One region of the Halomonas sp. KM072 genome, then DNA from elsewhere that is predicted to be linked to it. Evidence: predicted binding sites of a transcription regulator. Region 1 holds the regulator's gene; the other holds the start of a gene.
The links. Region 1 encodes FliA, which starts transcription of late flagellar genes. Its sites were predicted from a motif close to CTAAAGTTNNNNNNNNNNCNGCCGATA; they were not measured.
Positions count from the first base shown of each region.

Region 1 (14,589 bases):
AGGCACGCGGCGCCAAGATCTATGGCGAGCTGGTCGGCTACGGCGCCACCTCCGATGGCCATGACATGGTCGCCCCTTCTGGCGAAGGCGCTATGCGCTGCATGCGTCAGGCCATGGCGACCGTCGATGGCAGCATCGACTACATCAACACCCACGGCACGTCGACTCCCGTTGGTGATGTTGCCGAATTGAAAGCGATTCGCAGCGTCTTTGGCGACACGACACCCGCCATGAGCTCTACCAAGTCGCTGACGGGTCACTCGCTGGGCGCCACCGGCGTGCAAGAGGCCATCTACTCGCTGCTCATGATGCAGCACCGCTTCGTGGCGGCCTCTGCCAATGTCGAGCACCTGGACGAGCAAGCCGATGGCTTCGATATCGTGACCCAGCGTCGCGATGACGCCACCATCGACCGCGTGCTGTCCAACAGCTTTGGTTTTGGCGGCACCAACGCCTGCCTGGTATTCCAGCGCTATAACGGCTGAGCCGGTCTCGACGACCAACACAAACGGCGCCCAAGGGCGCCGTTTGTGTTGGTGCAGCGTGTGTGCCCCGGTTGCCAGGGCACTGGCTTCAGGGCACTGGCTTCAGGGCACCGGCGTTCAGGGCCTGGGCACCTCGGAGATCTCACTCAGCTGGCCTTCGATCCAGGCTTCCACATCGGCCAATACTTCATCCGGGGTACGCCCTGCGGTCTCGATGGGCGGACCAATGCGTACACGCAGGATACCCGGACGCTTGACCCACTGCCGCCCCGGCCAACGCTCACCGGCATTGTGCGCAACGGGCAGCACCGGCACACCGGCACGACAGGCCACCACGCTACCGCTTTTGTTGTAGCGCTTGCGAACGCCTGGGTCGACACGGGTCCCTTCCGGAAAGATCAGCACTGAGAGCCCACTGTTCAAACGCTCCACCCCCTGCGTCAGCACTTGCTTCATGGCCCGTGCCGGCTTGGAGCGATCCAGGCTGATGGGACGCAGCAAACGCAGCCCCCAGCCAAATACGGGAATGCGCAGCAGCTCTCGTTTGAGCACGGTGCAGACCGGCGGCTTCATGACCTGCAGGAACAGCGTTTCCCACTCACACTGATGGTTGGCCTGAATGACGCAGGGCCCCGCGGGAATATGGTCACGCCCTTGAATATCGTACCGTACGCCACAGGCCAGCCGAAACCAGACCATCAGGAAGTAGTTGTAGAGGTTCAACAGACGATAGCGCGCCGCCAGGGGAAGAAACGGCGCCACGGGCAAGAACAGCACACCAATCAGCAGCATGGCTGAAAAATAGCCCAGATAGAACACCAGGCTGCGTACCACATTCATCAAGCGGACTCTCCTGTTCCTGATCCTGCGTCCTCCGGCTGGGTGCGCGTCAGGCACCAGGCATCCAGCATTCGCCCGACTTCCAATCGCCAGGGCTTCTGGTGCACCCCAAAAACGTCCAGGACACGGCGGCAGTTCAGTACCCGCCGCAGCTTGGCATCGTGATGGTGGTTCAACGCTTGCACCTCACCCAATGCGACCTCCTCGCCACGCCCTTCGAGATGAGTGGCCAACTGGGTACGCACCATGGAAGCAAACGTGAAAGCGCTGACCGGCTCGGTGCCCGCCAGGTGATACGCCCCCCAGGCATCGGCCCCGCAGGCTTGCTGCTGGAGCATCCCCACCAGCGCCATGGCCACGGCATCGGCCGAGGTAGGACAAAAAATCACGTCTTCTGCCGCACGCACGGGCTGGCCTGCCACAAAGCTGTCGATCACTTCATTGAGCCAGGCATGGCTGCCTTCCAGGGCGAACAGTGGCCCTAGCCGCACGATCAGGTGGCGGTGATACTCCGCGCGGATACGGTCACCAGTCTGCACCAGGCGACGCAAGCACTCATCGCGCGGGGCGGGCACGACATGCTCGTCGATCGGGATCTCGAACCCCTCTTCGTAGAGCTGGTCGGACACACACCAGACCAGCGCGATGCCTGCCACCTGGCAGGCATCGACACACTGATCCACCGCATCCGCATGGGCATAGACATCCGCTGGCGTCATGCTTAATGGATGCGACAGCGGTGGAATGATCACCGCATCGGGCGCGATGGCCGCGAGCTGATCCGGAGAAACACTCAAGCCCTGTTCAATCACCAACTCGGTGTCCGTGCGCCGACTCGCCTCACGGGCCAGCGCCAGGCTCAAGCAGTGCCCTGCGTTCAGTATTAGCAGCTTCAAGACAGACCCTCTTTCTCAACCCGTCAGCATCGCGGCAGCACCCCGCGGGGCATGACGATCAGAACGGAATTTCGTCGTCAAAGTCGTCGAAGTTACCCGGATCCGGAGCGCCGTAGCTGCTGCTTTGCTGATGCGCGGGAGGCTGCTGCTGAGGCGCCGCGCCGCCACGCTGAGGCGCGGCATTCTGTTGCGGAGCGTAGCCACCCTGTTGAGGAGCCTGCTGCGGTGGCTGCTGATAATGCTGCTGCGGTGGCGCAGACTGAGCCGGCGCTTGCTGGGCATAGCCACCTTGCGGAGCCCCTCCCCCCTGGTAGTCACCACTGCGGCCATCCAGCATCTGCATGTCGTTGGCGACGATTTCAGTACTGTAGCGTTCCTGACCGTTCTGATCCTGCCATTTGCGCGTCTGCAGGCGACCTTCGATATAGACTTTGGAGCCTTTTTTCAGGTACTGCTGCGCAATTTCCGCCGTTTTGTTGAACAACACCACGCGATGCCATTCGGTACGTTCCTGACGCTGACCGCTCTGGCGATCCATCCAGGTGTCAGAGGTGGCCAGATTCAGGTTGGCCACTGCAGTACCGGACGGAGTGAAGCGCACTTCCGGATCCTGGCCCAAATTACCAATTAAAATGACTTTGTTAATACCGCGCGCCATAAGGTCGCTCCTTGTCGTATACGGTGATGGTCTCTCATTGATCAGGACCGCGGTGGCGGAATCAATCGGGCGAGTGCCGCCTGATCAAGCTCTTTGCGATTCACTTTCAAATACACCAGGCGCTCTTCCGGCACGACCATGACGTCTTCGACACCGGCCACATCGGCAAGGTGCTCCATGAGCAGGTCCATGGCATCGGGCTGGGTATCATGCAGCGCCACCACCTCACTGGAGAGCGGCGGCGGTGACGGCATGCCGCACATGGCCAGCCACCAGCCAAGCGCCAGCGCCGCGCAGCCGATGAACACCGCGTCCAGCCCCCAGGTGTGCGCCAGCCAACCGCCCAGAGTACCGCCTAGAAACGCACCCAGAAACTGGCTGGTGGAGTAGACGCCCATGGCGGTGCCTTTTGCCCCGGCTGGCGCCAGCTTACTCAGCATGGACGGCAGGGTGGCCTCCAGCAAATTGAAGCCGGTAAAAAACACCAGCAGCCATACAAACAGCCCCTGCCCTTGGGAGAACGGTAGACCAAGCGCCGCCAAGCTGAGCACGATGGCACCAATGGCCAGCAGGCACATCAGCTTCATGCGTTGGCGTTTCTCGGCCACGATCACCAGCGGCACCATGGCGACAAACGACAGTCCCATGATGGCCAGATAGGCCAACCCATGGTACTCCACCGCCACTCCAGCGTTCAGCAACCTGAACGGCACGGCCACAAAAATGGCCATGAGGACCAGATGCAGGGCAAAGATCGACACGTCCAGGCGCCACAGGTCTGGGCGGGTAATGACGCGTTTGAATTGCTGGCGATCCAGCCCGACATCGCGATGTCGCAAACGCCGGGGAGCAGGCGGCACCCAGCGCCACAGCACCAGCAGGCCCACCAGGGTGAGCAGCGCCGTGAACCAGAACAGGCTCGACAGCCCTCCCCATGATGCCAACCAGGGCCCCAGCACCATGGCAATGGCAAAGGACACACCGATGGAGAGGCCGATGGTGGCCATGGCAGCGGTACGCACCTGCTCACGGGTCTGGTCGGCCAGCAGCGCCATGATCGCCGCCGCAATGGCACCACTCCCCTGCAGCGCCCGCCCGACGATCACACCACCAATGGTGTCCGCCATGGCGGCCACGATACTGCCTGCGGCAAAGATCAGCAGGCCAATGGCGATCACGCGTTTCCGGCCGATCCGATCCGACAGCAACCCGAACGGAATCTGCAGAACCGCCTGAGTCAGGCCATACACACCGAGCGCCAGGCCAACCAGAAGCGGCGTCGCCCCTTCCAGGGTGTCGGCATAAAGGGCCAGCACCGGCAGTACCATGAAGAGTCCCAGCATGCGTGATGCATAGAGACCGGCCAAGCCGCTGATGGCTCGGCGCTCAGTGGCCAGCAACAGTGCAGAAACCTTGCGCATAGAACCCTTGTGTACGATAAGAGGGCCGAACGGCCTGAGATAACCGCCCATTCTAGCGCTTTGTCGGCACGCTGGAAACGCCAACCATGAAATGCCCACCTTGGCGCATCCGCGCGAGACAATTTTGCCGGAAGGGATACAGCAATCGTATAATTACGCTTTTGCCACGCGATTCGAGGTGTTGATGGACAGCATTCTGGTCAGGGGTGCCCGCACCCACAACCTCAAGCAGATCGATGTGGAGCTGCCCCGCGACAAGCTGATCGTGATTACCGGCCTGTCAGGCTCCGGCAAGTCGTCCCTGGCGTTCGATACGCTCTACGCCGAGGGCCAGCGGCGCTATGTGGAGTCGCTCTCCACCTATGCGCGTCAGTTCCTCTCGATGATGGAAAAGCCCGATGTGGATCACATCGAAGGGCTCTCTCCGGCCATCTCCATCGAGCAAAAATCCACCTCTCACAACCCCCGGTCGACGGTTGGCACGATTACCGAAATCTACGACTACCTGCGCCTGCTGTTTGCCCGTGCCGGCACCCCTCGCTGCCCAGAGCATGGCGAGGACCTGGAAGCCCAGACGATCTCCCAGATGGTCGATCAGGTCATGAACCTGGCGGAAGGCACCCGCTTGATGCTGCTGGCGCCGGTCGTCAAGGGCCGCAAAGGTGAGCATTTGCAGCTGCTGTCCGAACTGCGTGCTCAAGGGTTCGTGCGCGTTCAGATCGATGGCCAGGTGCTGGAACTGGACGACATCGCGCCGCTGGACAAGCGCAAGAAGCACGATATCAGCGTGGTCGTGGACCGTTTCAAGGTACGTGACGATATCGCCCAGCGCCTGGCGGAATCCTTCGAAACGGCCCTGAACCTGGCCGACGGCACCGCCATGGTGCATTTCATGGACGGCGAGCAGGACGACCTGGTCTTCTCGTCCCGCTTTGCCTGCCCCGTTTGCGGCTATTCGCTCTCCGAGCTGGAGCCGCGCATGTTTTCGTTCAACAACCCGGCAGGGGCGTGTCCTACCTGCGACGGCCTGGGCATCCAGCAGTACTTCGACCCGGAGAAACTGATCAGCCACCCCGAGCTATCCCTGGCGGAAGGCGTGATCAAGGGCTGGGACCGACGCAACATATATTACTTTACTCAGCTGCAGGCGCTGGCCAAGCACTACCGTTTCGAGCTGGAAACGCCCTGGCAGGAACTGGCACGTCACGAGCGCGATATCATCCTCAACGGCAGTGGTGGCGAGCTGGTCCCCTTCGTCTACGTCGGCGACCGTGGCCGTAAAGTCACCCGTGAACATGCCTTCGAAGGGGTGCTGCCCAACATGCAGCGCCGCTATCGGGAGACCGAGTCCAGCATGGTGCGCGACGACCTGGCCAAGTACATTGCGGTTCAGCCCTGTACCGCCTGTCATGGTTCACGGCTCCGCAAGGAGTCCCGCCATGTGTATGTCGATGACCGCAACATCGCGGATATCGTCCACCTGCCGATTGGCGAGGCGTGGCGCTACTTCGGCGCGCTGGCGCTTCCCGGGCGCAAGGGAGAAATTGCCGACAAGATCGTCAACGAGATCCACGCTCGCCTGGAGTTCCTGGTCAACGTGGGACTTGATTACCTGAACCTCGAACGCAGCGCCGACACGCTCTCCGGGGGCGAGGCCCAGCGTATCCGTCTGGCTAGCCAGATCGGCGCTGGCCTGGTGGGCGTCATGTACATCCTGGACGAACCCTCCATCGGGCTGCACCAGAGGGACAACGACCGTCTGCTCAAGACGCTGGAGCGCCTGCGCGACCTGGGCAACACCGTGATCGTCGTCGAGCACGACGAAGATGCCATACGCGCGGCGGACCACGTGCTGGATATCGGCCCCGGTGCAGGTGTCCATGGGGGCGAGATCGTCGCCCAGGGCACGCCGCAGCAGGTGATGGACAACCCGAATTCGCTGACCGGCCAGTATCTCTCCGGCAGCCGCGAAATTGCCGTCCCGCCTTACCGGATCCCGGGCAATCCCGAGAAGCAACTGGTGGTGCGCGGTGCCACGGGCAACAACCTGCAAAATGTCACCCTCAGCCTGCCACTGGGGCTGTTCATTGCCGTGACGGGCGTCTCCGGCTCCGGCAAGTCGACGCTGATCAACGGCACGCTGATGCCGATTGCCGCCCGTGAACTCAACCGGGCCACCACCCTGACACCGGCTCCCTACGAGAAGGTGGAAGGCCTGGACCAGCTCGACAAGGTCATCGACATCGACCAGAGCCCGATCGGCCGCACCCCGCGCTCCAACCCGGCCACCTATACCGGCATTTTCACGCCTATTCGTGAGCTGTTCGCCGGTACCCAGGAGGCTCGCTCCCGAGGCTACAAACCCGGGCGCTTCAGCTTCAACGTCAAGGGCGGTCGCTGCGAAGCTTGCCAGGGCGAAGGCATGATCAAGGTGGAGATGCACTTTCTGCCGGATATCTACGTCCCTTGTGACGTGTGCAAGGGCAAGCGCTACAATCGCGAAACCCTAGATATCCACTACAAGGGCAAGACCATCCACGAGGTATTGGAGATGACGGTGGAAGATGCGCTGGCCTTCTTCAGCCCCGTGCCCGCCATCGCCCGGCGCTTGCAAACGCTCATGGATGTGGGGCTGTCCTACATCCGTTTGGGGCAGAGTGCCACGACGCTTTCCGGGGGCGAGGCTCAGCGGGTCAAGCTGGCGCGCGAGCTGGCCAAGCGTGACACCGGCAAAACCCTCTACATTCTGGATGAACCCACCACCGGCCTGCACTTCGAGGATATCCGCCAGCTGCTGACGGTGCTGCACCGACTGCGCGACCACGGCAATACCATCGTGGTGATCGAGCATAACCTGGATGTCATCAAGACGGCCGACTGGTTGATCGACCTGGGGCCGGAAGGCGGTTCCGGGGGCGGGCAGATCATCGCCGAAGGCACGCCGGAGCAGTTGGCCAAACAGACGGTATCGCATACGGGCCGCTTCCTGGCGCCGTTACTCGAGCGTGGCAACCGCGCCACTCGCTAGGCGTCTCATGGGCCGCTGCTCAAGCGTTGGAGCAGTGGCCAAAAAGTTCAGGAAAAGACGGCCCTGACTGCTTATAGTAAGCAGCGAGACTGCTTAACAATGGTTGTTTTCTGCGAGGAGACACACGCTGTGGAACAGGACAAAAGCTGTATTATCCGCCACTTTAGCCACTACTGCTCGCTCACCGATGACGAGAAAGAGCTGCTGGCCTCGTTGGAAGAGAGCCCCACGTCCATCAAGGCGGGCACGGTACTCTGGGAGATGGGGGCACCGGCCAATGAGTTTTGCACGCTGCGCAGCGGCTGGGCCTACTCCTACCGCCACCTCGAAAACGGCGACCGTCAGATCCTGGAAGTTTTTCTGCCCGGCGACATCATCGGTCTGCGGGAGTTTGCTTTTTCCCAGCGCCTTGAAAACGTCCGCATGATCAGTGACGGCGTGATCTGTCACTTTCCCCACAAGCGTATGCTGGAGGTCTTTCGCGAGTCACTGTCGCTCACGTCGGTGATGTTTGCCATTGCCAGCCGACAGCAAGCGCTGCTGACCGAACGGCTGGTCAACCTGGCACGGCGCAGCGCGCGCAAGAAAATGGCCCACTTCCTACATGAAATGTATCTGCGCCTGCGCCAGACCAACGACGATATCAGCGGACAGTTCCGCCTCCCCCTGTCACAGGAGCAGTTGGCCGATATCCTGGGCTTGAGCCCGGTGCATGTCAGCCGTACCTTCACCGCACTCAGCGAAGACGGCCTGGTATTTCGTGACCGACACCATGTCACCATTCCGGATCTCGAAGCGCTGTCCACCGAAGGAGAGTTCGACGACTGCTACCTGACCGACAACGTCAGGCCGCTGCTGGAAGCCTGAGCGACCTTGCCTTTTAGACCGAGGACGATGATACCGTTTATGCCCATCAACACCCGTACACTGCTGGCGGTACTGGGGGGGAGCCTGCTGGGCAACGCCCCGTTCGCCCTGGCAGCCACGTTCAACGTGGAGCATGCCGAACCTCACCAGCACTGGTCGTCCATGACGCTGGCACTGGGCGAAGAGCGCCATTTTCGCGCAGTGGAGGCCCACAGCTACTCCGATGCCACCCTGAGCCTCAATACCAGCCAGGGGGTATGCGACCTCCCCTGGCTGGAAATGCGCGTGACGCTGGAACAGCAGCAAGGCGAGAGCCGCGCTGTCAATCTGGTGCCCACACGGCTGCGCATCGATGACCAGCCCATCGTGGATACCATGGCCGAGTTCATCACCGAGCGCGGCGACGATGGCTTCTACGCACACTTTTACCTGAGCGATCTCGACACACTGATGGCCCAGATGCGCACCGGCGAGCAGCTGTTCCTGGGCTTCGACCAAAACGAGCAGGAGCCGTGGTACATGACCTTCAGCCTTGCCGGTGCAGACAGCGCCATCGCTCGCATGCAGCAGCTGTGCGAGGAGAGCACGACAGAAGATTAACCGGTTCGCTGCTCGGCGATTTCCACACGATTGCGACCACCGCGCTTGGCTCGGTACATGGCCACATCGGCCCGCGACATCAGCGTCTTGCAGCTGTCGCCCGGCTGCCATATCGCCACGCCGATACTGACGGTGATGGGCTGGTCCAACCCGTTGACATGCAGCGTGGCCATATAGCCTCGAGAGAGTGCTTTACCCCTCGACCCGCTGTTTGAGCAGCAGTTCAACGCGTCGGTTGGCAGCTCGCCCTTCCGGGGTAGCGTTACTTTCCATGGGTTGGCTGTCGGCATAGCCAACCGCCCGCATACGAGAAATGGCGATACCCTGACGCTCCAACTGGCGCACCACGGCAATGGCGCGACCCGTTGAAAGCTCCCAGTTGGAGGGGAAACGCGGGGTGGCAATGGGCAGATTATCCGTATGCCCTTCCACCGAGATTTGGCCTTCGAACGTTTGGAGTACCGATGTGAGCCCTTCTAACACAACTTGCCCCTGAGGCGTTAGCACATCACTGCCGCTGGGAAACAAAAGACTGTCGTCGATGCGCAAGGTGATGCCTTCACGGCCCTGCGAGACACTGACCCCCGGAATATCCAGCCCGGCCATCTGCGGCTGCACACCGTCGTGACGTGGGTGAATGCCGGTGGCCAATGAGGCCAACGGCATGGCCATGATGGCACTGGCCGGCCCCATGGCATCGCTCTCCCTCCCTTCCCCACCGCCAGGAGGCGTCAGCGCCAGCAAGAGCACGAACAGAGTAATCAGCAGCGTCAAGACGTCCAGGTAACTGGTCAACCACCCTTCGTCGCTCTCGCCCGCTGCCACTGGCAGTTCCAGCGCAAACCGTGCCTCGTGATTGAGCATGGCGCTACCCTTTCAGCGCCGAATCGACGCCTGGGCGCGGCTTGACGCTCGCATCACGGATTTCGTCGTGGTAGTTGGCCACGAACGAGTTCAACGTCTCTTCGATGAACGACGGCAAGCGACGCTTGGTAATGAGAGAAATGCCTTCCAGCACCATGTTCATGGTGATCAGGCGCTCTTCGGTCCGCCGCTCCAGTTTGACGGCAATGGGCTTGAAGACCAGATTGGCCAGCAGAATACCGTAAAACGTGGTGAGCAGCGCCACGGCCATACGTGGACCGATCACCTGCAGATCGCCCGCATCCATGACTTCCAGCATGTTGACCAGCCCCACCAGCGTACCAATCATGCCAAAGGCCGGCGCATAGGTGGCCATGGTGCGGAAAATCTGCGCTTCGGCATGCTCACGCGCCTTCAGCCGTGCGATCCGCCAGCGCAGCATGTCGAAAATTTCATCTTCCTTGGTGTTGGCAATCACCAGTTGAATACCGGTGCGCAGAAACGGGTTGCGCGTATGCTCCAGCTCCCGCTCTACCGCTCGAACATCGCCCTTGAACCATAACCGCGACATGGCCACCAGCTCGCCGATATCATCGCGCACATAGGTGTTCTCGCGGCGGAATACCAGGCCTACCAGGCGCACTACTCGCAGTACCTCCTTCAAGGGGTAGCTGATGAACGTCGCCGCCAGGGTACCGGTAATGACGATGGCCAGACCAGGCAAGTTGATAAAGCTTTCTGGCGACTCTGCGGTAAAGAACAGCACGCTTATCAACAACAGCATGCTGGCAAATATGCCGATCAACGTAGAGGGGTTCATCAACGGCTCCTTGCCGGTTAACGTGAGAGAATAAGAAGGTCAATCGTGGTCGCTCAAGCGGGCACGAAGGCGGCTGACGGCCTGGCTATGCAGTTGCGATACCCGCGATTCGGTGACGCCCAGTACCGTCCCCACCTCTTTGAGGTTCATCTCTTCCTGGTAATACAGGGCCATCAGCAGTTTTTCACGCTCGGGCAACGCCTCGATCGCTTCGATCAGAGTGTGCCGCTGCTGCTCGTCGAGCAGTTGTTCGAAAGGGCGATTGGCGCTGCCTTCGTCCCCGGCTGGCTCACCGCCATCGGCCACCAGTTCCTCGAAGGGCAGTAGCTGCCCGCTATTGGTGTCGTTGAGCAGCTGTTGATAGTCGCTCAGCGGCATCTCCAGCTCACGGGCAATTTCCACCTCTTCAGGGGGCCTGCCCAGCACCTGCTCCAAACGGCGTACGGTTTCATCGACTGCGCGGGCAGAGCGGCGCACGCTGCGCGGCAGCCAGTCCCGAGTGCGCAGTTCATCCATCATGGCGCCCCGAATGCGTTGGCTGGCGAACGTGGCAAACGTCGCGCCCTGTGCGGCATCAAAGCGTCCTAGCGCCTCCAGCAAGCCCACCATGCCCGCTTGAATCAAATCATCCAGCTCGATACTGGCGGGCAACCTGACCTGCAGTGTCAAGGCCTGACGTCTCACCAGCGGCATGTATTGAGTTAACAGCTCACTCTGCTTGATCCTGCCTTGTGCTGTATACATCCTATTGCCTCACGGCTAAACGATCTTTACTGATAATTCACGATGACCTGCAGCCCCTGTACGCGCACGGGCCGTTGCCCCGGTGACAGCGCAAAGCGCAAATGAAGCGGCGCGTTGGCTTCCAGACCTGCCAGTGCCATGGTGCTGCCACGCATGCCACTCAGAGGCACGCATTGTGCAGGATGGCATAGCCAGGCGTTGACAGGCGCATGGGCAGGCGCCTCGAAACGCCATTGCACCCTCGCCAATGTCGCGTTGCCCAGCGGTATGCCCGCCGGAGGCCTGATGGCCTGGCTGCTGCTCGCCCGATCGCTCATGGCCACCATCACCGCGGGCATTTGACTGCTCCAGCTACCTGTCGCTGCCCGCGCCGATTCACCCACAACCAGCGATAACACCAACACCCACGCGGCGCTGGAGAGAAACACGCTCCATGTCACTGTTGACCACTTTGCGGTGTTGATCAATGTTCGTAGCAACATCGTCTGTAGAGGCATTGCCGGTCCCTTGTCATGGGGTCATCAACGAGCCAGTAGCAACAGCTCTATTTGCAAATAGTGCGCAGCGGCATCACGCAGGTTGTCCAGCAAGCCCTGACGCGGAAGGTGCGGCTCGTGCAGGGCCAGCAGGCGGCGCGGCCCCCCTTGCTCACGCATCTGGCGTAGGGCACGGTACATGCTCGCGAAGGCCTCGGCGTCACTGCTCACCCATAGCGCCCAGTGAGGGTGATGCGCCAAGGCAGCCATCGACCCTGCCTCGGGGCTTGCCACCTTGACGTCCCACTCCTGAGGATCGCCCGCCCACTGGCGCCCCAGCGATGCCCACTGCGCCAAGCGACCTTTGACCTTGTCGACGTGCACGGCACCCGCTGAGCTCAACCCCACAATGACCAGTGTGCGTGTCGGGCGGGGGGCCGTTACGTTCGCTGCCGCACTTGCGACCTCCTTGGGAGCGGTTTCCGAAGCGTCCGCGCCAACGTTCGTTTGCGCCACTTCCTTGTCTGAAGTGGAAGTATCGACACTCGGCGCGTCGGCCGCAGGCTCGTCAGGTTGCTCGCCTCGCTGCTGGCGCTGCAAATCTGCCCATTTTCTCAGCCCGGCAGCCTGATCCTGGCCATTCATAGCACATCCTCGAGGCTGACACTGCCCAGTTGCCGAATGGCATCTCGGGCCATCAACACATGCAGCAGCGCGTCCAGCAGGGCCGTATCCCGGCGCTTGCGCTGGCTACCCAACAGCCGCACCAGATCCGTTCTCAGCGCCTGGCCTGGTTCATCATCGGCCAGGTCGAGGTGGCCTGCCACGGCCGCTGCACCGCTGGCCATCAACAGGCGCAGCTCACGACTCACTTCGCCACTGTCGCTTTCCTTGAGCTGTTGCCACGCTCGCTTGGTCAGTGCGGCCAGCCCATCGCTTTCGAGCTGGGTGACCAGCAGTGACAGTACATCGCTACCCAACCGGGCGGGTGTCAACCAATAGCGACGCGCGACGCGCTTGTCACTTTCAGGGTCACGGATGTCGCCCACCCAGGTCAGCAGGGCGTGACCCGAGGCGGCCTGCACCTCGACATAGGCATTCCACAGCTGCATGCGCTGGCCGCGAAAACGCACCGTGACGCTGTGGGTCAGCGTACTCTCTTGAAACAGATTCTTCAGGGCGTAGCGCTCGCCCTGATAGTCTACTCGCTGGCTGGCATGCACCGCGCTGACCCAGGTCAAACGTTGGTCGTGCAGCCAGGTGAGCACGTCGGGTTCTGGCAGAGCGGGCAGCAGGTGAACTGCCATATCTTCTCCACACTCTTCCAGACGCGGCTGCCAGCCGGCAGGCTGACGGTGCTGAAGCCGCGTCAGGGCCAACCAACGGCCCTGCTCATCCAGCCGAACATCCGGCATCGTCCAGTCACAGCCACGCCCTTGGCGGCGTGGCGACCAGGCCAGCCCCATGGCGCGGCTATTGGCATCTGCCCCGGACAACAGCTCATCCAGCCGCTGATCCTGAATGACCCTAGGCAGTGCGCCGATATCCCAGGCGGCTTCCAGCAGGTAAAAGTCATCCACCCGTTTGCGCAGTCGAGCCAGCACCGATGAGAGCCTGCGCCCTTGCCCCAGCACATCCCGCGACCAGCGTGGCAAGCTGAGCGGCGCCGAGGGTTCGGTCTGGTGCACGGCGCGGGGCTGTGCGCCCAACGCCTGAGCGATCAGCGCCTGAGGGTCGGCCACGGACATGTCTTCCGGCACCTGCTGGCCATGGGAGCCAAACAGCACACGCATGCCATGGCGCATGACGATATCCAACGCCGGGGCCAAGCGCCCCGCTTCATCCTGCTTGGTGATGATGCAGTCGTCCAGCGTCGCCCCAGCCGCCCTGGCTGCCTGGCGATAGCGCAACACGACCTCCTCCAGCGTTTCGGGCTGACTGGCGGCATTCAACATCAGCACCAGACGCACGGTGGATTGCCCCCCCTGAAGGTGTGCAATCTGCTCGATCACCCGCTGATCGCGCTGGCTCATGCCGACGGTATCGATGACTACCCACTGCTTGCCCTGAAGCCGTCCCACCAGCTCGTCAATGGGTTGCTCGACATCCAGCGCATACATGGGGGTATCCAGCAGTCGCGCATAGATCCGCAGCTGCTCATGGGCACCAATTCGGAAGCTGTCGGTAGTCACCAACGCCACCGGGCGTGTGCCATGGCGCATCACAAAACGCGCCGCCAGCTTGGCCGTGGTGGTCGTCTTGCCGACCCCGGTAGGGCCTACCAGAGCCACGATGCCGGTCTGGTCGAAAAACGCCTCTTCCTGACGCAGTACACGCAACCGCGCCATGAGCTGTTCGCGTAGCCAGGCCATCAAGCTGTCGCTGGAAGCCGGTAACGATGCCAGCTCATCGGGCAAGGCCTCGACCACTTCCTGGCTCAGCTCATGGCTGAAGCCAACGCGCAGCATCACCTGCTGCAAGTGCTCTGACGCGCTGTCCGCCCTTGGCGCAGGGTCGGGTTGCCGTCGCGCCAGCAGCTCGCGCATCTCTTGCATTTCGCGCAGCAGGCGCTCGCTCATGACTTCCAACGGGTCTGGCTGTTGGGGCAACGAAAACACCGGCGCAGCGGGTTCCTGCTGCGTGGCCGGGCTAGGGGCAGGATCGAACTGATCGACCGCATCGTCTGCCATGGCGAGGATTTCGACTCCCCCTTCGGTGCGCCGATTGGCCACGATCAGGGCGTCATCGCCGAGTACTTCTCGCACCTGGCGCATGACATCGCGGCTGTTGGCTCCGACAAAACGTCTAACGCTCATGATTCACCTGTTACCTGTGTACGAAAGACGGCTAACCATCAGGAGCGGCATCAGCGACCACCCACCAGCGTGGT
Region 1 covers NZ_CP136132.1:3,498,956-3,513,544, reverse strand. The annotation lists gene fabB (beta-ketoacyl-ACP synthase I) at 1-485, shown strand, start outside; gene RVM26_RS16705 (lysophospholipid acyltransferase family protein) at 603-1,328, opposite strand; gene RVM26_RS16700 (sugar nucleotide-binding protein) at 1,325-2,221, opposite strand; gene ssb (single-stranded DNA-binding protein) at 2,280-2,879, opposite strand; gene RVM26_RS16690 (MFS transporter) at 2,921-4,300, opposite strand; gene uvrA (excinuclease ABC subunit UvrA) at 4,485-7,328, shown strand; gene RVM26_RS16680 (Crp/Fnr family transcriptional regulator) at 7,458-8,195, shown strand; gene RVM26_RS16675 (invasion associated locus B family protein) at 8,235-8,795, shown strand; gene RVM26_RS16670 (GGDEF domain-containing protein) at 8,792-9,085, opposite strand; gene RVM26_RS16665 (OmpA/MotB family protein) at 8,988-9,659, opposite strand; gene RVM26_RS16660 (motility protein A) at 9,664-10,479, opposite strand; gene RVM26_RS16655 (RNA polymerase sigma factor FliA) at 10,519-11,223, opposite strand; gene RVM26_RS16650 (flagellar protein FlhE) at 11,250-11,561, opposite strand; gene RVM26_RS16645 (hypothetical protein) at 11,745-12,344, opposite strand; gene flhF (flagellar biosynthesis protein FlhF) at 12,341-14,515, opposite strand; gene flhA (flagellar biosynthesis protein FlhA) at 14,566-14,589, opposite strand, start outside.

Region 2 (14,589 bases), 740 kb from region 1:
TCGTTGGCGTTACGCTGTGCCTGAGACAGACCGGTGATCTGGGAGGACATGCGGTTGGCGATGGCCTGACCGGCCGCATCATCCTTGGCACTGTTGATGCGCAGGCCGGAGGAGAGACGCTCCATGGAGGTCTGAAGCGCGTTCTGGCTCTTGCTCAGATTGGACTGGCCAATCATGGAGGTGATGTTGGTATTGATCACTGACATGGTGTGATTCTCCTTGCGTTAACACTGGCCTTGAAGGCCCGCTTTTCGGCTACTGGTTGCGCCGTTATATTGATTAACGGCCTAAGGAGGAGAACCTTTAGGGGTGAGTAGTAAAAAATTATGTAATGTTTGGTAACTGGGGTGATGGCATTGGTCATTAGGCGACATCGGTCGCGAGCTAAAGCTGCCTCCCACACTGGCTCTTGCCTCAGAAGCAACAAAGCCCCCTTAAGGTGGGGGCTTCGGGCAATTGGTAGCGGCTACCTCTTGCGCCCTAGCTGTGCATCTAGCGCATCAAACTGCTGGGTTAGGTAGCTGCTCATGCTGTTCATTTGGGCAATCATGCTATCTAGCTGGCCGAACTGGGTGCGGTAGCGGCTGATGGTGCGCTCGATGGTCACTTCCATGCGTTCAAAGCGTTCGTCTAGGCTTTTCACGCGGTTTTCGGCACCGCTAATCGCTAGCTTGACTACTCCGTTATCGCCAAGCATTCGCTCTACGGTGCTGTCGAGCTGGGCTGCCAAGCCATTCCCTGCTTCGCCACCTACGAAAAAGTCGCTGAGTGCTTGGGGGTTATTGGCGACTAGATCGCTGATTTTATCGTCATCCATTTCCAGCGTGCCGTCTCGTTGCAGGGTAATGCCTAGCTGGTTAAGCGTGGAAAGCTCGCCCCCGGCTACGCCTCCCGTCAGCACACTACGCAGGCGGCTCTCAATGGTGCGCACGGTGTTATCGCCTACCAATTCACCCGCGGTTTCGCTGTCGCCATTAAAGCTGGTGAGTTTGCCAATGGTGCCTTTGAGGTCGTTAAACGCTTTTACAAAACCGTTAATGGCTTCGCGCTGCTTGAGCGTATCGCGCTCTACATTAACCGTGCTGGTGGCGGTTTCGCCATCGGCAATGCTGAGTTCCGCTAAATTAAGGGTAACGCCCTGAATGGCCCCTTCGATCTGGTTGTTGGCGCTGCTAATGGCAATGCCATTGACCGTCAGTGCTGCATCTTCGCCAGCACGCTTGGTGGCGGCATCTTCAGCAAAGGGCCCTGCTACCGTGACTTCAGGGGATTGGCTGGTATCGACAAAGCTAAAGCTGGCAATAGAAGCATCCGCGCCGGTATTTTTAGAACTGAGCGCCAGCCGGTAGCCTTGGCCATCGTTGATGATGGTGGCGTTAACGCCTGCATCTTTATTGGCGTTAATGGCATCGCGTATCGCGGAGAGGCTGCTGCCGGGGGCGATATCAATATCGACAGCGTCCGCACCGCCAAACCCCAGCCGTATGGCCGTTGCGCCTTGCAGGTCTAGCGCGGTGTCTCGGTCAGTCACACGGGTTGAAGCTAACGTACCGGAGGTGGCTAACTGCGATACCTCTACCCGGTAGCTACCGGGCAGGGCGCTGGCAGACGCCGTGGCTTTAATGGCATCGCCACGTACGTTCGCGGAAAGGCTTTGGTAGAGCTTCGGGTCGTTGAGTTTCGCTACAGCATCTTGAAAGCTGTTTAGCGATGTTTGCAGCTGCCCGTAGGCAGAAATCTTATCCTGCTGTTGCTCTTTTTGGCGGGTAATCGGCGCGAGTTTGCCCCGCTCCGCTTCTTGTAGCTGGTCTAATAAGCCGGTGAGGTCCAGGCCAGAGCCGACGCCTAGAGAGGTTATTGTCGCCATGCAGATGTTCCTCGATGCAAAAGGCTAAACCCACAGTCATTGATACATTGCGCCAACAGTGGCGTTGCGACTGAATTTAATAGTACTTTTATCGACAGAACAACGGCTAGCTTTAGGCCTTTTTTACCTCTTAACGGCGGATGGCTCATTACTTCAACAAAAACGCCTGCTTAGCGCAGGCGTCGTTTTGCAGCGTTTTGTGAGCATGCTGGATTAATTGCGGCCTAACTGAGCGTCCAGCGCATCAAACTGCTGAGTGAGGTAGTCACTGGTTTGGTTCATTTGGGCAATCATGCTATCCAACTGGCCAAACTGAGTGCGGTAGCGAGAAATGGTCTGCTCGATGGATTGCTCCATGCGCGTGTAACGCTCGCCCAGCGACTCAACGCGGTTTTCAGCACCAGAAATCGCGCCGGATACCGTACCATTAGTGCCTAGCAACTGCTCGATGGTTTGGTTCACTTGGCCTGCCATACCTTCGTTATCGGCAGCGCCTGCAAAAAAGGCGGAGAGCGCACCCTGATTATTGGCAATGGCGTCGTCTAGCTTGCCGCTATCGATTTCCAGCGTGCCGTCTCGCTGCAGCGAAATACCGATATCCGTTAGCATCGAGAACTGGCCTTCGATACCTCCACCCAACACGCTGCGTAAACGCGACTCCACCGTGCGTACCGCGCTGTCGCCCAGCAGCTCCCCAGCAGCGCCGGTTTCCGCATTAAAGCTGGTGAGTTCGCCAATGGTGCCTTTTAGGTCGTTGTAGGCATCTACAAAGCCCGTCACCGCTTCGCGCACTGCTAGGGTGTTTTGCTCTACTGAAACGGTGCTATCCCCTTCTGCTTGAAGGTTCAGCGTGACGCCTTGAATTGCACCCTCTACTTGGTTAGTAGGGCTGGTAATGGCCACACCGTTGACATTAAGAACCGCATCTTGGCCTGCTTGCGTAAACTCTGATTCCAACTGCCCGCCAAATGCCGCCCCTAGCGTTATGCCTGAGATAGACGCGTCTTCACCGGTTTGCGTAGAGTTGAGTGCTAGCCGGTAATTGTCACCGTCGAAAATGATAGAGGCAGAGACACCACTATCTTCTTTCGCATTAATGGCATCACGCACTTCTTCAAGCGAGCTGTTGGCAGCAATGTCCACCACAACGTCAGCTTGATCAGCGCCTGCAAAATTGAGTGTCAGCGTGGTCGCTTCTGTGGTCAGGGCGGTGGTTGAATCCGGCACGCCTGCGGTTGCCAGGGTGCCCGATGTGGCTAACTGAGTGACGGATACGTTATAGCTACCGGGCTGCGCTTCGCCATTGGCCGTGGCAGTGAATGCTTCACCGCTAACGTTGGTCGAGAGACTCTCATACAGTGTACTGTCGTTGAGAGCATCCGCCGCGTCTTGAAAGGCAGAAAGAGCCGTTTGCAGTTGGCCGTAGGCAGAGATTTTGGTTTGTTGGGTTTCCAGTTGCTGCTCGATGGGCGCAAGTTTGCCACGCTCAGCTTCTTGCAACTGATCTAGCAAGCCGTTGAGGTCCAGCCCTGAACCGATACCAAGTGATGAAATGGAAGCCATGCGTACCGTCCCTTTTTCGCGTTGTGCGGCCGTCTTACCGATTTTGCGGCAGCCATTATTCAAGTTAGCTAATTAGTTATTTATTCGGCATTGAGCCTATTAACTTTAACAAATTTATTAGCCTTGGGCTTACTCATTTACCAGAAACAGCAAACCAAAGCTATAAACTTCTGTTTATTAAGACTTTCTACCGACACCCACATAGCAAACACCCGCCTCACTCAACGCGCTGGGCGCGTATAAATTACGCCCATCTACCACTAATTTATTGTTTAGCTGGCTGGCTAACCAAGTGAAGTCAACGGTGCGAAATTCTTTCCACTCTGTACAGATGACCAGTGCATCTGCACCTTTTACTGCCTGTATGCGATCGCCTGCGAGCATCAGGTCGTCACGCTCGCCATAAAGCCTTCGGCACTCACCCATCGCTTCCGGGTCGAACGCTTGCACCTTTGCGCCTGCTGCCCACAGGGCTTCCATCAGTGCTCGGCTGGGCGCTTCGCGCATATCATCGGTGCCGGGCTTAAATGCTAGCCCCCAAATAGCAATCACTTTCCCCTCTAAGTTACCGAGGCTCTCTTGCAGTTTTGTGTAAAGCGTTTGTTTTTGGCGCTGATTAACGGCTTCTACGGCTTTTAATAATTCCGGCGTGTAACCTAATTGCAAAGCAGCTTGCTCAAGGGCGTGCACATCTTTAGGAAAACAGGAGCCGCCATAACCACAACCAGGGTAAATAAAGTGATAGCCAATACGCGGGTCGCTCCCTATGCCCCGCCGTACGTCTTCAATATCAACCTCTAAGCGCTCCGCTAAATTCGCCATTTCGTTCATAAAGCTGATTTTGGTCGCCAGCATGGCGTTGGCAGCATATTTCGTCAGTTCTGCCGCTCGCACGCTCATAAACATGAGCTTGTCGTGGTTGCGGTTATAGGGAGCGTAGCAGGCTTTCATGCGCTCTTTTACCCGCTCGCTCTCGGTGCCTACGATAATGCGGGCGCCGCGGGTGAAGTCGTCAATGGCAGCGCCTTCTTTCATAAACTCAGGGTTGGAGCACACATCGAAAGGGTGTTCAACCTTACGTTGCTGTAGCACGCGGCTGATGGTGTCGCTCACACGCTCGGCGGTGCCTACCGGCACCGTCGATTTATCCACCACCAGCTTATAGCCCTGCATGTGCTGGCCGATACTTTCCGCGACGCTTAATACGTACTGCAGGTCGGCGCTGCCACCTTCGTCTGGCGGGGTGCCCACCGCGATAAACAGCGTGTCGCTTTCGGTGACCGCGTGGGCGGCATCTGTGGTAAACCGCAGGCGTCCGGCGGCGACGTTATGGGTAACCAGCTGGCTCAGGCCTGGCTCGAAAATAGGGATCTCACCACGGCTAAGCTGTGCGATGCGGTTAGCATCAATATCCATGCAGATGACCTGATGACCCACATCCGCCAAACACGCACCTGCCACGAGCCCTACATATCCGGTACCAAAGACACTAATCTGCATAATCAACCAGCTCTAAAAAGGAGTGCCGCAAGCCTATCACACCTTTTTTGTAATTCAGATGACACGCAAAACTCAGCCCAATACATAGACCTTGGTCTAACACTCCTACTGCTTTATAATGCACTGCAGCACACCCATTTTGCTGCGATTGCAGGAGCAACCTACCATGCCCGCTGAAGCATTATCCCCCGCGACCACTGCTTCCTTCCACGTACAGCGCAGCTTGCGCCACTGCCTTTCTAGCGTAGCGGAACTGCTTTATGAGAGCGGCCATGTGCTTGAAACCATCACCCTGATACAGCGTGGTTTATCGCACCAGGAGTTGATCTCTCTGAGCCATCAGCACCCCCGTTGGGCGCTTTGCCAGCAAGTGTTGGAAGAGAGTGATGCCGCCACTTTTAATGACTATGGCCGTTTTGTGTTAACAGCCATGGGCCGCGAGCTGATATTTGATATGTTTGGGCAGGGAGCCGCAGACTGCGCCTAACGCGTTAGCCAAGCGCCCGCTAGGCAGGAGCGGGCGCTTGGCAGCACAGGCCGGGGCATAGAGTGAGTGGTTCAGCAGCGTAGCGCTTAGCGTAGGCCCAGTAGGGAAAGAATAAACAGCACTACCACGATCAAACCCACGATATAGATGATGTTACGCATAACGGTGCTCCTTGCTTGTTGCGTTTTCGAGAAAGCAGATGGTTGCTCACCCTTGAGCTGACCCTTCCAGCCTAGCAGGCTTTGTTTTGTTTTGCGTAATCAGCCCCCCCTATCGCGGCTTGCCTTATCAATCAGCGCGAAAAACCTAGTAAAGCATTAGATGAGACTCATCACTACTACCGTGAAGGTCACGCCGGTAAGCAAGAATCCCAACGCCAGCATCAGGCCATCTCTGGCCACCAGCCCCAGCCCAAACAGCGTGAGTGCCAATCCAGCGCCATTAGCACTGAAAGGGATGAACTCCATGGGTGGCATCGCTAACGCCACCAGCAGGCAAGCGAAGGCCGTCACCCGAATACCGATGTAGCCGGTCATCCAAGCCAAGCGCACGCCCAGCAAGCTATCGACCCATTTGGCGGGCTTTTTCATGTAGTGCAGCGCTTTATCAAACTTCTGCCGTGATAAAGAACGATTAAGCAGCCATTTAGGCAGCCAGAACGTTTCCCGCCCTACCAGCAGCTGTGAAGAGGTCAGCAGCACTAACACCGCCATCAGCGTTGGCATGCCGGGGATATCACCAATAATCGGCGCCAGCGTTATCAAGCCTGCCAATAGAAGCAGCGGCCCAAACGAGCGTCTCCCTACCGCATGCACCACATCATCCACGCTAACCTGCGCGTTTTCCCGCTCCATCCGTTCCATGGTGTGGATCAGTTCGGTTAAATTCGTTGCTTCCCGCGTATCGCTCATGGGCGTCTCGGCGCTCCTTTGCCATTGAGCTCTGTTTAAAGTAGGTATGTTTCGCGTCGATCTGTTTAGCTCAGGCCTGTTGAACATCGCTGCTTGGTTAATCGCTTGGCCTCTATAGGTTAGCCCCTGGTGCCGCTCGCTACCCATGCTTTACGCTGCTGTTCAAGCACTTTTAACCTTGTCACTCTTTCCGCTTGGCGAGCTGCTCTTTGAGCTGTTTGGGCACTTGCTTGATGATCAGCCGGTCCTGGGCTTCGTCATACTCAATACTGGAACCCAGCAGGTGTGAATCGAAACTGATCGAGACGCCGCCAGAGCGCCCGGTGAAGCGGCGAAACTGGCTGATAGTGCGTTTGTCCGGCGGGATTTCCGGCGAAAGGCCGTAGTCGGCGTTGCGAATATGGTCGTAAAACGCCTTGGGCTGCTTCTCGTCGACGAGCCCGGAGAGCTCTTCCAGCGTCATGGGTTCGCCCCGGCGCAGCTGCTCGTTGGCGTAATCAACCAGGGTATCGGTCTTTTCACGGCTGGCGTCGTCGTCCAGGTCCTCTTTTTCGACGTAGTCGCTAAAGGCTTTCAGCAGCGTGCGGGTTTCGGCGGGGGCATCAATGCCCTCCTCCATGCCCAGCAGCGCCGCTACGCCATCGGCGAGCTTTTTACCGCCCCGATCTTTTAGAAACGAGACGTACTGCGTGCTTTCCGCACCGCTCTGCCACTGGGTCAGGTTGATGCGGGCTGCCAGGGTGAGTTGGCTTGTGTTCAGTTGGGCGGCAGGCACCGCTTGGTGCGCGTCGTTAAAGCCGATACCTTCCCGTTGGTGAATGAGGGCCATCAGCAGCGTTTCCGTATCGCCCTGACGTAGATGGGCAATGACCAAGTAACCGCCAACGGAGAGCTGACCCTGCAGCGTTTGGGCCAGTCGCTCGGCCATCGCGTTCGCCAGTTGAGCAAAGGTTTGCTCGTCGGCTTGATACGCCGTGAGCCACGCCAACAGCGGCCCGGCCTGCTCGACCTGCTCGGCAAAGCGCCCCCAGCCCTTCGCTTTGGTGTTGTAGGTATCGTTTAGCGCATTCACCAAGGTGCCCATCACGGCGTCATCGCTGTCAGTATGGGCGGGTTCAGGCGGGGCAATCACGCTTAAGCGCTCGCCGTCGAGGGATGGCTCAAGGCGGTAGACAGTACTTTGCAGTAGCGGCATAAGCAGGCGTTACCTTTGCAGAAAAACGTGAAACGTCAGGGCTTCAGCCGGTATCCGGTGCGGAAAATCCAGGCAATGGTGGCCAGGCTGACGGCTAAAAAGAACAGGATCATCGCAATACTGGCGCCCACACTGACATCACTGATGCCATAAAAGCTCCAGCGAAATCCGCTCACCAGGTACACCACGGGGTTGGCCAGGGTCACGGTTTGCCAGAACGGAGGCAGCATATCGATGGAGTAGAAGCTGCCGCCCAGGAACGTGAGCGGGGTAATCACCAGCAGCGGTACAAGCTGCAGCTTGTCGAAGCCATCCGCCCAGATGCCGATGATAAAGCCCAGCAGGCTGAAGGTGACGGCAGTCAGTACCAAAAACGTCAGCATCCAGAACGGGTGGGCGATCTCAAGCGGCACAAAGAAGCTGGACGTACCGAGAATGATCAGCCCTAGCAGTATCGATTTCGAGGCCGCCGCCCCTACGTAGCCCACAACAATCTCCAAATAGGAGATCGGCGCCGACAAAATCTCATAGATGCTGCCGGAGAATTTGGGGAAAAAGATGCCAAACGAGGCGTTCGAGACGCTCTGGGTCAGCAGCATCAGCATAATCAAACCAGGGACGATAAACGCGCCGTAGCTCACCCCGCCAATTTCGGTAATCCGCGAGCCAATCGCCGCGCCAAACACCACAAAGTAGAGCGAGGTAGAGATCACCGGTGAGACAACGCTCTGTAGCAGCGTGCGGCGAGTGCGGGCCATTTCCGCCATGTAAATCGCACGAACGGGATAGAGGTTCATGAGCGCTCCTTCACCAGGTCCACGAAGATATCTTCCAGCGAGCTCTGCCGGGTGTGTAGATCTTTAAAGCTGATGCCCGCCTGCTCTAGCTGCGTTAACAGGGTAGAGATCCCTCGCCCCTCCTCTTCCTGACGGCCATCGTAGGTGTACACCAGCTCATGACCGTCGGCGGCCAAGCTGAGCGCTTCCTGCGCCAGTGCGGGCGGCAATTCCGCCAGCGGGCTGTGTAGCTGCAGGGTGAGCTGCTTGCTGCCCAGCTTTTTCATGAGCGCGGCTTTCTCTTCCACCAGCACGATCTCGCCGCGATTGATGACCCCGATGCGGTCGGCCATCTCTTCGGCTTCTTCGATGTAGTGGGTGGTGAGAATGATCGTCACACCATCGTCCCGCAGCCCGCGTACCACGTTCCACATATCCCGCCGCAGCTCGACATCCACCCCGGCGGTCGGCTCATCCAAAAACAGAATGCGCGGCTCGTGAGAGAGCGCCTTGGCAATCAGCACGCGCCGCTTCATGCCACCGGAGAGGGTCATCAGGCGGTTGTGGCGTTTATCCCACAGCGATAGAGACTTGAGCACTTTTTCGATATGGGCGGGGTTGGGGGATTTACCAAACAGGCCACGGCTGAAGCTCACCGTGTTCCACACCGTTTCAAACGCTTCATTGGTGAGTTCTTGTGGCACAAGGCCAATTCGCTCGCGGGCTTGGCGGTAATCGCGCACGCTGTCGAAGCCGTCGACGATAACATGGCCCTCGCTGGGATTGACCAGCCCGCATACCACGCTGATCAAGGTGGTCTTGCCGGCGCCGTTGGGGCCCAACAAGGCAAAGATTTCACCGCGCGCGATGGTCAGATCGACACGGCTAAGCGCTTGAAAGCCTCCTGAGTAGGTTTTGTTCAGGCCTTCGATGGCAATGATTGGGTCGTTCAAGGCGTGTTCCTCACACCGCGGCGGGAACGCCGCGGTGCTTTACGGGCGCTGGGCGCCCTTAGCTGCGGCTGGTGATTTCGAGCAGGTGATAGCCAAACTGAGTTTGAACCGGCCCATGCACGGTATTCAACTCACCGCTGAAGACGACTTTGTCGAACTCCGGCACCATCTGGCCGGGGCCAAAGCTGCCCAGCTCGCCGCCCTGACGGCCAGAAGGGCAGCTGGAGTGCTGCTTGGCCACGTCGGCAAAGTCACGGCCGTTTTCGATCTCTTGTTTCAGTGCGTTGCACTGCTCTTCACTGCTTACCAGAATATGACGTGCGCTAGCGCGGGCCATGGTCAACTCCTTAATATTCAACCTGATAACGGTTCAACCCAAAACGGCGGGTCAGTTTATCACGCCGCTGTCGTGTAATGCTTCACCTACGCGGGTCAACGCCTGCTCGTGGGCACTCAGCGCCAGCGGGCCACGGCTACAGGCGACGATGACCCAGTGTTGCGGGGGGGCGCCATCGCGGGTGGCGATGCCCGCATCGCAGCTGCGGCGGTGCTGGGTGCCGGTCTTGTGGGCAAAGGTCACCTCGCGGCCCATGCCACGCTTGAGCCGCTGTTCGCCAGAGCGGGTGCGCTGCATGACCTCCCGCAGGGTTTGCCGTTGCTCGCGGTCGAGGTTGTCCATGCCTCCGTGGTGCAGGCTGGCCAGCAGGTCGCCGTAGGCACGCAGTGTGCCGACGTTTTCACCACTGGCTTCGTAGGCATCGAAGGCGCTGTCGTAGTCTGGCTGCGCGAAACTGCTGGGCGATACCCCGAGCGTCCGGGCCAGCGCCGCGGGGCGCTGGCCAAGCCTGTGCTGGCGAAGCGCCATGAAATCGAGCCCGCCCAGCTGGCGGGCCTGCGGGTGCAGCTGGCCGTACACGCCCTGGCGCACACCCACCAGCAGGCTGATGGGCCCCAACTGCTCGGGGTGCCCGCCGCTGGCCGCGACCATGGCCCGAGCACGGGCGTTGACGTCGGCAAGCCCCACGCGGTTGATCAGCATGTCCGTGGCCGTGTTATCACTGACCGTCACCATCTGCTCCAACAGGTAGCGGATGGAAATGGGCGTGCCAGGGTCGTGCCAGTTGACCGGCCCGGCGCCATCCACGAAGTCGCTGCGCGAGAGCGTGATCCGCTCATCCAGCGACAGCGTGCCCGCCTGGCGCTGCGCCAATACTTCCGCGGCCACCGGGACTTTCACCAACGACGCAAGATACCAGGGGTCATCGGCACGCCATGAGTACGCTTCGCCGCTCGTCAGCTGTTGCACGTAGACGCCCAGCTCGCCACCGAATGCCTCTTCGATGGCCGCGATCCGGGCATCCAGGCTGCCCTGCCAAGGGCTCTGCTTGTCGACTTCGTAGTACCAGTTCGTCTCATAACCATGCGCCTGCCCGTGAGTCTCTGCCAGAACGACCGGCCCCATCGGCAGCAGCGCGCCCAGCACCATACTCAACCACCAGCGTTTGAAACGTCTCAAACCTTGCCTCCCCATCTACGGCTCGTTGCACTGCCTATTCTCGTACAGGCTATTTATGTCGGACCACCCAGCGGGTCAGCCCTATCCACAAGGCGGCCCCCAGAATCAACAGCCCGCCCACGCCGAGCACCTGTGGATAAGAGAGGACATTTTCGGCCCCCAGCAAAAAGCGCAGCACCAGAAAAATCATCACGATGTGAAATATGAAGGCCTTGAGGGCATCGCTGCCCACCACGGTCAGCGGCAGCAGCACCTTGGCTGCCATGGCGCCGCCTGCCAATGCCAGGCCCAGTAGCACCAGCGCCCCTCCCACGCTGAACAGCATGAACTTCAGCCCTGGCGGGTGCTTGCCCGCATTGTTGGCAATCGCCAGCATGGCGGCATCGACATCTCCAGCGCTGATGGCCAGGCCGTAGAAACCGGCCACCATCAGCGCCCCTACCACGACCAATACGCCGACCAAACGGCGGCGCAGCGCCACATCGAAGTAGCAGCGCAGCAGGGCCTCCCCCATCAACAACCCCGCCAGCACCAGCGGTGCCCGGCTCAGTTGGCCCCAGGTGTAGTGGTCTTCATGATCCACCAGCAGCGCCTTGAGAATATCGTTTCCGCCGAAGCTCAGCCCTTGAAGCCAGGCCGAGAGCGCGGTCAGCCCCACAATGGCTCCGAGCCGCGCCCACAGAGGCGTTCGTGCCCACAGGGGGAGCAACAGCGGCACCCATAACAGGGCAATGGCATAAAATCCGAGGATTTCGACCCAGATGGCAAAGCGGCCATACAGCAGAGTATCGACGATGTCGGCGGGGGAGTAGTAAGGCAGCATCTCGACGATGGTCAGGGCCTTGTACCAGAACCACACTTCCAAGGCGCGCACCCAAAGCTTGAGGCGCCTTTTGGGCCAATCCTCGCTTTGGGTATGGGCCAAAAAGGCCACCGCCAGGGCAATACCGAACACCAGAATGAACAGCGACGATGAAAACTTGGTGATGAAGTGAACGGGGACCATGCCCCAGTCCGGTACGTTGCGTATGCCGACCAAACCACTCACCGCATGGCTGACGATCATCAGCCCGATGGCGATACCTCGTGCCAGGTCGATGGCTTCGATACGCCCTTCGGCGCGAGGCAGCTGGGGAAGCTCTTTCCAATTCAACACGTTGGGCACGTCCTTGTGTTCGTGGTCAGGGTCAGGGTCATAGCGAAGGGGTTTTGTGAAGATGCGTCTCTTACCATAGCGCATTCATGCGCATTTCCCTTCCACGCTTCGCCTCTATGACACGATAACCCAAACGCAACAGCGCCCCGCAATTGGCGGGGCGCTGCGTGGCTCATCCTTGAGCCGAAGTAGAAGTTACTCCCTTAAGTGGCCGTGGGATTACCAAACAGCGCGTAAAGCATCGCCCAGTCGGGCGGTGATACAAGCGCGCACCGCGTAGCGGTGCCAGATTGACTTCGCCTCATTACCCTGATATTTATACAGCATGACAAAGCGTGCCTACAAAGAACGGTTCTACCCCACCTCCGAACAGGCTGAGCTGCTGGCGCAGTCGTTCGGGTGTGCCCGTTTTGTCTGGAATAATACCCTGGCCTATCGCACCGAGGCGTATCAGCAGCGCGGTGAATCGGTCTCGCACTCATCGGCGGAAAAGCGACTGGTGGGCTTAAAGGCGGAGTTTCCGTGGTTGCGGGATGTTTCCAGCGTGATCCTGCAGCAAACGCTCCGCGACCAGAAAGCCGCCTTCGACAACTTCTTCAACCCAAAGCTCAAGGCGCGCTACCCACGTTTCAAGCGCAAGGATTGCCGGCAGTCGATCCGGCTGACCAAGGCCGCGTTCCGCTATCGGGATGGTGAGATCACTATCGCAAAAGCGAAGACGCCGTTACCCATCCGATGGAGTCGGTCACTACCCTCTGCACCCTCTACCATCACGATTTCACGCGATCGTGCTGGACGCTACTTCATCAGTTGCCTGTGTGATTTCGTGCCAAAAGCGCTTCCGGTCACGCGCAAAACGGTCGGCATTGACCTTGGCTTGAGCGATTTGTTCATTACCAGTGACGGCGCAAAATCGGGCAATCCGCGTCATCTGAAACGCTACGAGGCGAAGCTGGCCTGCTTGCAGCGCCGGTTGGCGAAAAAACAGACAGGTTCAAACAACCGCAACAAACACCGCCGGAAAGTGGCACGGCTACATGCCAAGATCGCCGACTGTCGCCGTGACGCCACCCACAAAGCGACCCGCGCACTCATTAACGAAAACCAAGTCCTGTGCGTCGAGTCACTTAATATCATTGGTATGATCAAGAATAGACGGCTTTCTAAATCCATTAGCGATGCCGGGTGGGGTGAGTTCGTCCGGCAACTGGAATACAAGGCCGCCTGGGCGGGGCGCCAACTGGTGAAAGTGAGCCAGTGGTTCCCCAGCAGCAAGCGGTGTCATGGCTGTGGCTACAAGGTTGAGAAACTGCCGCTGTCGCAACGTCACTGGCACTGCGAAAGCTGCGGCTATCCCATTGACCGCGACATCAACGCGGCCAGGAATATACAAACCGCCGGGCTGGCGGGGTTAGCCTGTGGAGCGACCGGAGCGGAGGACAGCGGCCTAGCTGCTATCTAGTGAAGGCGTGTGGAAGCAGGAAGGTTCTGGGGGTGATCTCAGAACCCTCGCCCAAAGCGCGAAGCGCGGCGGGCGGGGAGTGTCAGCAGCCAGAATCGTCTTCCTCTTCAGTCTCCCACTGATCCTGCTCTTCTTCTTCCTCTTCATAAGTGAATTCTTGCTCTTCCTCTTCGTACTCGGTGGTCACACCGTCGTTGGTGGCACCTTGCTCTTGATCAGCATCGAAAGAGTTGAATGAGCCTTGATCATCCTGTGTGGTTTCTTCCTGCGGCGCAGTGGGGTGCTCTTCATGCTCCTCCATTGCGAATGCCAGCGGGCTGGCTACCAGGCCAAATGATACACCCAGAATACCGAACGAGCACCGAGCCACCGGGCCCATGACTGCACCATTTTCACTCAACAAGCGATGACTCATGCACCAATTTGGCGCCCTCCGGCGGCACCTCGGTGTACTCGATCACCCCGTACCAGCCCAGGCCGGCATAGGTCTCGTAACCCGGGGTTCTGGCAAAGGCCACCAGGCGCGCCTTCTCCTGGCCATAGCCCCGCTCGCGGCCCTCGGTGGCCAACGGGTAGCGCTCGCTGAGAGCGGCCTGGCCCCGGGAGTCGGCGAGGATGCGCGCCTCGGCGTCGAGCAGCATCACCCGACTGCGCGCCCGCTCCTCCTCGCTAAGCCCCACCCCCTGCACCACCGCCTCAGCCTGGGGCGCCCAGTCGAAGAAGATCCCCAGGGTGCCCAGCACCTCGCCGTCGTGGCGGCCCCCGCGGCGAATGGCGGTGGCATAGGTGGCCACGGGGGCATCGTCCAGCGCCGGCTCCCGGGCGATATCGGCGACGCTGTAGTCGTCGCCGTTGGTGGTGGCGAGGGCCTGGCGGAACCAGGCCTGGCCGGCGACGTCATGGCCCACGACTCCCGGGTAGCGGTCCGGGCGGCCGTTGGCGATCACCCGGCCCTGGCGGTCGGTGATCCACAAATCCAGGTAGACGGTATAGGAGCGCAGGATGGTGGCCAGGCGCGCGCTGGCATGGGCCCGGCGGTCCGCCATCGGCGTCTCCACGGCGTCCACCACGGCACTGTCGGTGGCCCACCAGCGCACGTCGCAGGAGCGCTCGAAGAGGTTGCGGTCGATGATCTCCACCGCATTCAACGCCAGGTCGGTGAAGCGCTGGCCGCGCAGCTCGGTGAGCATCTCGGTGCCCGCC
Region 2 covers NZ_CP136132.1:2,759,717-2,774,305, forward strand. The annotation lists gene RVM26_RS13045 (flagellin family protein) at 1-206, opposite strand, end outside; gene fliD (flagellar filament capping protein FliD) at 467-1,867, opposite strand; gene fliD (flagellar filament capping protein FliD) at 2,081-3,430, opposite strand; gene RVM26_RS13060 (UDP-glucose dehydrogenase family protein) at 3,608-4,930, opposite strand; gene RVM26_RS13065 (hypothetical protein) at 5,097-5,417, shown strand; gene RVM26_RS13070 (exopolysaccharide biosynthesis protein) at 5,735-6,328, opposite strand; gene RVM26_RS13075 (nucleoid-associated protein) at 6,510-7,523, opposite strand; gene RVM26_RS13080 (ABC transporter permease) at 7,559-8,320, opposite strand; gene RVM26_RS13085 (ABC transporter ATP-binding protein) at 8,317-9,252, opposite strand; gene RVM26_RS13090 (peptidylprolyl isomerase) at 9,311-9,589, opposite strand; gene RVM26_RS13095 (serine hydrolase) at 9,641-10,714, opposite strand; gene RVM26_RS13100 (acetyltransferase domain-containing protein) at 10,818-12,008, opposite strand; gene RVM26_RS13105 (RNA-guided endonuclease InsQ/TnpB family protein) at 12,250-13,386, shown strand; gene RVM26_RS13110 (hypothetical protein) at 13,469-13,801, opposite strand; gene RVM26_RS13115 (cache domain-containing protein) at 13,779-14,589, opposite strand, start outside.
Region 2: fliD (flagellar filament capping protein FliD) is a predicted target of FliA. The motif match lies at 3,513-3,539, and genes of this name have one in related genera.